Regions from separate parts of the Arthrobacter sp. Ld5 genome, predicted to be linked through region 2. Evidence: predicted binding sites of a transcription regulator. Region 2 holds the regulator's gene; the other holds the start of a gene.
The links. The regulator HrcA, encoded in region 2, represses chaperone genes, less so after heat shock. The targets are predictions, from matches to a motif close to TTNGCACTCGNNNNNNNCGAGTGCNAA.
Positions count from the first base shown of each region.

Region 1: a site for HrcA is predicted at 2,085-2,111, ahead of ACSGDB_RS14125 (Hsp20/alpha crystallin family protein). Genes of this name have one in related genera too.

Region 1 covers NZ_JBPKBO010000024.1:242,238-246,286, forward strand. Annotated here, with positions in the region: gene ACSGDB_RS14110 (GAF domain-containing protein) at 1-117, opposite strand, end outside; gene ACSGDB_RS14115 (hypothetical protein) at 330-542, opposite strand; gene ACSGDB_RS14120 (SDR family oxidoreductase) at 640-1,437, opposite strand; gene ACSGDB_RS14125 (Hsp20/alpha crystallin family protein) at 1,540-2,001, opposite strand; tRNA gene ACSGDB_RS14130 (tRNA-Val) at 2,214-2,287, opposite strand; gene ACSGDB_RS14135 (DUF2630 family protein) at 2,481-2,726, shown strand; gene ACSGDB_RS14140 (haloacid dehalogenase type II) at 2,726-3,394, shown strand; gene ACSGDB_RS14145 (TrkH family potassium uptake protein) at 3,615-4,049, shown strand, end outside.
Region 2 covers NZ_JBPKBO010000018.1:32,470-36,518, reverse strand. Annotated here, with positions in the region: gene ACSGDB_RS08850 (GerMN domain-containing protein) at 1-543, shown strand, start outside; gene ACSGDB_RS08845 (16S rRNA (uracil(1498)-N(3))-methyltransferase) at 563-1,327, opposite strand; gene dnaJ (molecular chaperone DnaJ) at 1,330-2,460, opposite strand; gene hrcA (heat-inducible transcriptional repressor HrcA) at 2,579-3,592, opposite strand; gene ACSGDB_RS08830 (DUF3097 family protein) at 3,761-4,049, shown strand, end outside.

The DNA.
Region 1 (4,049 bases), on a different contig from region 2:
GACCACCGCCTCCAGCAGGCCCTCGAGGTGTTCCTGGACGACCAGCAGGTCCTCGGCCCGGTCCATGAAGTCCCGGAACAGCTCCCGCGTCCGACGACGCAACGGCTCACGCCACACTCCGGGCCCCCTCCCATGAAGCGACCCGCCGACCGGTGACCCGAAAGGACACACGACGGTCGGCCGCATGATCGCGGCCCAAAAATACCAAACCTGCTCATCAATAGCGAGGGTTCCCGGGTGCAGGGCACCAGCCCGATTGCTGGGGTGTCATCGTGTCAGCGCACCCTGGATCACCCAGCGCCGCCGACAGCGTCAGCGGGTGTGTCGGGTCAGGCGGGACGGAGGCGGTAGCCGTCCGCCCGGTGGACGAGCCGGCGCCCGCCGCCGTCGTCCAGCAGGATCCACAGGACGTCGTCGGTCCTCATGTCCAGGACGCCGCGGAGCTGGGGTCCCGTGGCGTGGTGGAGGGTGATGTGCTGGCCGCGCCGGAAGCCCGACCAGTCCTGGACCTCGGCATCGGTGGTGGGGGACGGGGTGTTCATGGTGGGCCTTTCGGGAGGGTCCGGGGATCCCACGCTAGCCGCGCGTCCTGAACGGCACGTGAATGCGCGCTGAAGAATCGGGCCACTCCCGCCCCCGTCACAGGGTCCGCCAGCCCCCGCTCGTCAGGTGCGACCCCGCCTGCGGGCCCATGAGGAGCATGCCGCCGTCGACCACGAAGGATGCCCCGTTGACGTAGCTGGAGGCACCGGAGGCCAGGAAGGCCACGACGTCGGCGATCTCCTCGGGCGCGCCGGGGCGGCCGAGCGGGATACCGGGACGGTCCATGGAGTGCGGGTCCTGCTCCTCGGAGTCGTTCATGGGCGTGTTGATCTCGCCGGGCAGCACGGCGTTGGCGGTGATGCCCCGATCCGCCAGTTCGAGGGCGATGGTCCGGATGAGGCCGCCGAGGCCGTGCTTGGAGGCGTCGTATGCGGCGGAGCCCACGCGGGGCTGCTCCTGGTGCACGCTGGTGACGGCGATGATGCGCCCGCCCCGTCCGCCGTCGATCATGTGCCGTGCCGCGCGCTGCAGGCAGACGAAGGCGCCGTCGAGGTTGGCGCCCAAGGTGCCGCGCCACGTGTCCCAGTCCGTCTCCATGAACATGGTGCCGCCGTTGACGCCGGCATTGTTGACGAAGACGTCGAGGCCGCCGAGCTCCTGCGCGAGCCGGTCGACGACGTCGCCGCACGCCGGCGCGTCCGTGGTGTCCAGTTGCGCGACGGCGGCCCGCACGCCCTTCTCCCGCACGAACCGCGCGGTCTCCTCGGCTCCCTCCTCGTCGGAGTGCCACGTGATGCCGACGTCGCAGCCCGCCGCGGCGAGGGCGATGGCGGTCGCGCGGCCGATGCCGGAGTCGGAGCCGGTGACGATTGCCTTGCTCGGTGTGAAGTCCATGTGCCCATCTTTCGCACCCGGGCGCCGGGCGCGCAAGCCGGCCGCCGATCGGGCGCGGAGTACCCCCGGACGGGCGTCCGGGGGTACTCCGGGTGGTCGGGGCTACGCGTCGACGGCGCCCTGGGGTGCGGTCCCGGAGGTCGACGAGCGGACCGCCTCGGCCGATTCCCCGCTGATCACCTCGATCTTGCGGGGCTTCGCGCGCTCGATGACGGGGATGGTCACGCTGAGGACACCGTTCTCGTAACGGGCGGAGATGCCCTCCGTGTCCACGCCCTGGCCGAGGTTGAGCTGGCGCAGGAACGAACCGCTCTCGCGCTCGCGGGTCAGCCACTTGACGCCCTCGGCGCTGCGCAGGGTGCGCTCGGCGCGGATGGTGAGGAGCTGGCCGTCGACGTCGATGTCGACGGATCCCGGGTCGATCCCCGGGAGGTCCGCGGAGAGGACGTAGTGGTCCCTCTCGCGGTAGAGGTCCATCGGCATGAGGCGCAGCCCGGAGCGGCCCTCCATCAGGGCGCCGGTCACACGGTCCAGCTCGCGGAAAGGATCGAATTTCATGGCCACGGGAAACAACTCCTTCGCTGATGCCACCGGCAGGTGGTTGGTGTGTCGAGAGTTGAGCGTCCTCCGCTCAACTACGAAAAATGTTAGCACTCGGTCGCGGTGAGTGCTAAGGGGTGGGCGTTCGCCCAGAACGAAATCCCGGACGCGGAAAAGGCCCGTCCCGACGGAGCGGTACGAGCCTTTTCGTGGTGCTGTCTCCAGCTGATCCTCAGTGCCTGCGCGGGGCCTCGATCCCCGGGCCTTCCGCGTGTGAAGCGGATGCTCTACCAGACTGAGCTACACAGGCAATTGGTTCTCCCATAGCTTAGGCCATCCGCGCCCCCCGCCAAATTCCCCCGCTCACGCGGCCCGCAGAGCCACCGCGCCCCGGCTTCCGCCCGGCATCGCGCTGGTCTTCGCGGGACCACCTCAGTAGCCTGAAGGAAAGCCTGCTGAGCATTATCGACGCGGGCCGGGCACCACTCAGAAGGGACAGCACCATGGACAACCAGGACATCCTGCAGCGCATCCAGACACTCGTCCAGGAGGAGCACGACCTCCGTGAACAGTCCCAGGACGCCGGAGCGGGGCAGCAGGACCACGCGACCCGCCTCAGGAAGGTCGAGGAGGACCTCGACCAGTGCTGGGACCTGCTGCGCCGGCGCCGCGCGAAGGCCGACGCCGGAGAAGACCCGACCGACGCCGAGGCCCAGCCCGTCAGCCAGGTGGAGGGGTACCGCCAGTAATGGCCCTGCCCCTCGTCCTGTTCGACGTCAACGAGACCCTGTCCGATCTGGGACGCATGCCCCAGCACTTCGAGGAGGTGGGCGCTCCGCCGCAACTGGCCGCCCTCTGGTTCGCCTCCGTGCTCCGTGACGGCTTCGCCCTCACGGCCACCGGCCGGAACGCGTCCTTCGGGGAGATCGCCGAGGACGCCCTGCGTACGGTCCTCGCGGGGCAGCGGCTCAACCGGGACCCCGGGGACGCCGTCGACCACCTGATGGCGAGCCTGAAGGAGCTGCCGGTCCACCCGGACGTCGTCGACGGGCTCCGCGACCTGGCCGGCCGGGGGTTCGAACTGGCGGCCTTGACCAACGGTGCCGCCGCGACCGCGGCATCCCTCCTGGAACGGGCGGGCGTGCGCGGCGACGTCGGTCGCGTCCTGTCCGTCGAGGACGCGCCGCGATGGAAGCCCGCACCGGAGTCCTACGCCTACGCCCTCCGGGAGCTCCAGCGCGAGGCGGACGACGTCGTGCTCGTCGCGGTCCACCCGTGGGACATCCACGGCGCGGCCCGTGCCGGTCTCCGCACCGTCTGGCTCAACCGCGCCGGAGCGCCGTACCCGGCCGTCATGACGCGCCCGGACCACGAGGTGTCGACGATCACCGAGTTGCCCGGCCTCCTCGCCGACTGACGCAGACCCCTCCCGCTCCGGGCTGCCGCGACAGCAGCGCCTGCCCTGCCTCGTCGCACATCAAGAAAGCGTAAAGAGGCCGTTTCGGCAGCCGATCGTCGGGTTGACTGGACGACTGGCGCGGACCGTCCGCGCCAGTCCGTTCCCGAAGGCCAGGCGCATCCCCATCACGTCACTCACCGCGCCGCTCCGGGAGTTCCGCAGTTCCGCGGCAGTCCGCCTGCGTCGCGCCGCGCCCGCTGCCGCCCTCTGGCTGGAACGGCTCGGCCCCCGCCATCCCGCCCAGGTGATCGCGCTAGGTTTCGGCACGGCGATCCTCGTCGGCACCGCGCTCCTGATGCTCCCGGGCTCGAAGGTCGGCGACGGAGGCGCCACGTTCCTCGAGGCGCTCTTCACGGCCACCTCCGCCGTCTGCGTCACCGGCCTGATCGTCGTCGACACCCCGGTCTACTGGACCGGCGCCGGCCACGTCATCATCCTGGGCCTGATCCAGGTCGGCGGATTCGGCATCATGTCCTTCGCCTCCCTCCTCGGAGTGCTCCTGGCCCGCCGGATGGGCCTTCGTTCACGGATCTCGACGGCGGCGGAGACCAAGAGCGTCGGTTTCGGCGATGTCCGCACGGTGCTCCTCGGGGTCCTGCGGATCACCCTGGTC
Region 2 (4,049 bases):
ACCCTCGACATCTCCTCGGATGCGTTCCCGCCGCGCCTCGACGAGGAGCAGGGCCGCCTCGCGCTGCAGCAGCTGGTGTACACGGCCACGGCGGCGGCGTCGGACGCGGGGCTCATCGCGGGCGGGGAGGCGAGCTCCGTGGTCGTCCTGGTCGACGGCGCGGCGCACTACCGCGCCTTCGGATCGATCGATCTCGGCGGGGAGTGGACGCGGGACGCCGCGACCCTCGCGCCGCTGTGGATCATCGATCCGCAGGAGGACACGCAGGCCGACGCCGGGAGCCTCACCGTCCACGGGGTCGGTCCGGCGTCGGAGGACGAACTGACCTGGCGGATCGATCGCAGCACCGACGGCTCGGCGGCGGGGGCCACGAGCCTCTTCCGGGACGGTTCCGTGGACGTCGCTCCCCAGGACGGCGCGCCGGGAGCCTACTCGTTCCCCGTGAACCTGCCGCCGGGCCGGTACGAGATCACCGTCTCGGTGCCCGGTGCTCCCCCCGGCGGCGCGGCGCCCGGGGACTCGAAGACCGTCGTCGTCCGATAGCCGAGGGCCGGAGCGCCCGCTACCAGCGCCCGAGCAGGTGGTTCAGCAGCGCGAGGGCCGCAGGGCCCGCCGTCGAGGAGCGCAGGACGTGCGGTCCGAGGCGTGCGGTTCGGGCCCCGGCGGCACACAGCTTCGCCAGCTCCGCCTCGCTGATGCCGCCCTCCGGTCCGACGACGACGGCCGTCGACGTCGCTGCCGGGGATCCGACGGCGAGCAGCGCGGACACGTGGTCGGTCAGCGGCCGGTCGGCGTCCTCGTGGAGGACGATCACGCGGTCGACGGTCGCCGCCCACGCGGCCAGGCGCGGGGTGTCCAGCACGGCGTGGACCTCCGGCACGAACGACCGGCGGGACTGCTTCGACGCGGCCCCCACGAGGGACGCCCACTTCTGCCGGCCCTTCTCGGCCTTGTCGCCGCGCCAGCGCACGATGCTCCGCTCGGCATGCCAGGGCACGACGGCGTCGACCCCGAGCTCCGTCGCCGCCTCCACGGCCTGTTCGTCGCGTCCGCCCTTCGCGAGCGCCTGGACGAGCACCAGCCGGTGCCGTGGCGCGGGCTCCTGGCCGGCCACCTCGACGGTGAGATCGACCGTGCCGTTGCCGACCGCGGTGATGACGCCACCGATCCGGTAGCCCGCGCCGTCGGAGACGTCGAGGCGCTCACCCTCACCGAGGCGGCGGACGATGGCCGCGTGGCGCCCCTCGTCCCCCCCGAGCGCGAACACGCTGCCGGGGGTCGCTGCACGGACCGCCTCGCCCGGCCCGAAGAACAGGGGACGCGTCATGTTCAGCGGTTTCCGAGCCGCTCCCGCAGGCGGGCGAAGACGCCGGAACCGCTGCTGGCCAGCTGGCCGTCGGTGTACTCCTCGTTGCGCAGCTCGGCCAGCTTGCGCAGGAGCTCCTCCTGCTGCGGGTCCACGTTGCGCGGGGTCTCCACATTGAGGTGCACCCGCAGGTCCCCCCTGCCCTGGCTCCGCAGATGCGTGACGCCCAGGCCCCGCAGGGTCAGGATCTCCCCCGGCTGCGTACCGGGCTTGATGTCGAGCTCCTGGTCGCCGTCGTAGGTGTCGAGGTGCACGGTGGTGCCGAGCGCCGCCGCGGTCATCGGGACGCTCAGCGTCACGTGCAGATCGTCGCCGTCCCGCAGGAAGGTGGAGTCGGTGGCGACCCGGATCTCGACGTACAGGTCGCCCTGCGGCCCGCCGGCGGTCCCCGCCTCACCCTGGCCGGCCAGCTGGATGCGCGTGCCGGTGCTGACGCCCGCGGGGACCTTGATGGTCAGCGTGCGGCGGGCGCGGACCCGTCCCTCGCCGCTGCACTCGTGGCAGGGGCTGGGGATGACGGTGCCGTAGCCCTGGCACGTGCCGCAGGGGGCGCTCGTCATGACCTGGCCGAGGATCGAGCGCACGGCCCGCTGGACCTGGCCCGACCCGCCGCAGATGTCGCAGGTCCGGGGCGAGGTGCCCGGCTGGCAGCAACTGCCGTCGCAGGTGGGGCAGGTCTCCGCCGTGTCCACCTCGATCTTCTTGTTGGTGCCGAAGACCGCGTCCTTCAGGTCGATGCGCACGTTGATGAGCGCGTCCTGGCCCCGGCGCGTCCGCGAGGGCGCGCCGGACTGCTGCCCGCCGCCGCCGAAGAAGGTCTCGAAGATGTCCTGGAAGGCGAAGCCGGAGCCCGAGTAGCCCGCGCCGTACCCGCTGTCCGTCCCGTTCTCGTTGCCGGTGGTGTCGTAGACCCGCCGCTTCTGGGGGTCGGACAGGACCTCGTAGGCGTGGCTGACGCGCTTGAACTCCTCCGACGCGTCCGGGCCCGGGTTGACGTCGGGGTGGAGCTTCCGGGCGAGCTTGCGGTACGCCTTCTTGATTTCCTCCCCGGTCGCACCCTGCGCTACACCGAGAACTTCATAGTGATTACTCACTCCTGCACATCACTTCCTGTTGAACGTTCTGTCGTCTGCTCACCGGCTGTGCCGGCGGAAAGGCCATGGTCGGCCCTGGGCGGCCGTCGACAACCCAGAACCGCGGCCCGCTGCCCCGTTATTCCTCGAGGATCCTCGAGAGGTAGCGGGCGACGGCGCGTACGGCCGCCATCGTGGTCGGGTAGTCCATCCGGGTGGGCCCGAGGATCCCGAGCTTCGCCCCGGCGTCCGGCCCGTACCCTGTCGCCACCACGGAGGCCTCCGACAGGCCTCCATAGGGATTCTCGCTCCCGATCCGCACCGAGATCCCGCGGGCGTCGTACTCCATCTCCGACAGCAGCCGGAGCATGACCACCTGCTCCTCGAGCGCCTCGAGGACGGGCCCGATGCTCAGGGGGAAGTCCCCGGTCGAGCGGGCCAGGTTGGCCGTGCCGGCGAGCAGGATGCGATCGTCCCGACCGAGCCCGGCAAGCTGCTCGAGCGCCTTCACGATCGTACCCCCGTGGGCGCGCAGCCCCGGAGGGAGCCGGGAGAGGGCGACGGCGAGCTCGCCCGGCAGGGCCGTGAGCTTCACCCCCGCCACGGCGGACAGGATGCGCTGCTTGAGCTCCGAAAGCTCCGACTCCTCGATGTCCGCGGTCGTCCGCACGATGCGCTGCTGCACCACGCCGTTCGTCGCGATCAGGACCACGAGGACCTGCTGCGGCGCCAGCAGCACGCATTCGATGTGCCGCACGGACGCCCCGCCGACGCGGGGGAACTGGACGACGGCCACCTGCTGGGTGATCTGCGCGAGCAATCTCACAGTGCGGTCCATGACGTCGTCGAGATCCTCGGCGCCCTCCAGGAGGGTCTGGATCGCCTTCTTCTCCGGCGCGGACAACGGTTTCACCTCGGAGATGCGGTCCACGAACAGGCGGTAGCCCTTGTCGGTGGGGATGCGTCCCGAGCTGGTGTGGGGGGCGGTGATCAGGCCCTCCTCCTCGAGGACGGCCATGTCGTTGCGGATGGTGGCCGAGGAGACCCCGAGCCGATGGCGGTCCACCAGGGCCTTGGACCCGACCGGCTCCCGGGAGTGGACGTAGTCCTCGACGATGGCCCGGAGCACCTCCAGGCGTCGCGGTTCACTCATTCCTGTGTCACCTCCGGATCCGTTCGTCTGGTCGCGCGGCGGGTGGTCCCGGCGGTTAGCACTCGACACACCCAAGTGCCAAGTCTAGTACGTCCGCGTGGATTGTTAGCATTGGGAGCCCGGGCTGCGGCAGACCGCCGGAGCCCCCGTGGGAAGGACGAACCGGGGATGGACTACGGCTGGGGAGCCCAGGACATATCGGCTCCGAAGCGGGTGGCGCTCCCGGATGTCCCCGTCGAGAAGGACCTGGTCCTCGAAGACGTGCAGAGTGGATTCGTCGGCGCGGTGATCCGGGTGGAGAAGTCCGGCGGACTCCACGTGATGGTGCTCGAGGACCGGCGTGGCACGACCCGGACATTCCGGCTCGGCCACGGCTTCCTCCTCGACGGCCGCCCGGTGCACGTCGTCGCGCCCGCCCCGGCCGCTGCCCGTGCGGCCGGCCCTGCCGCCGCACGCA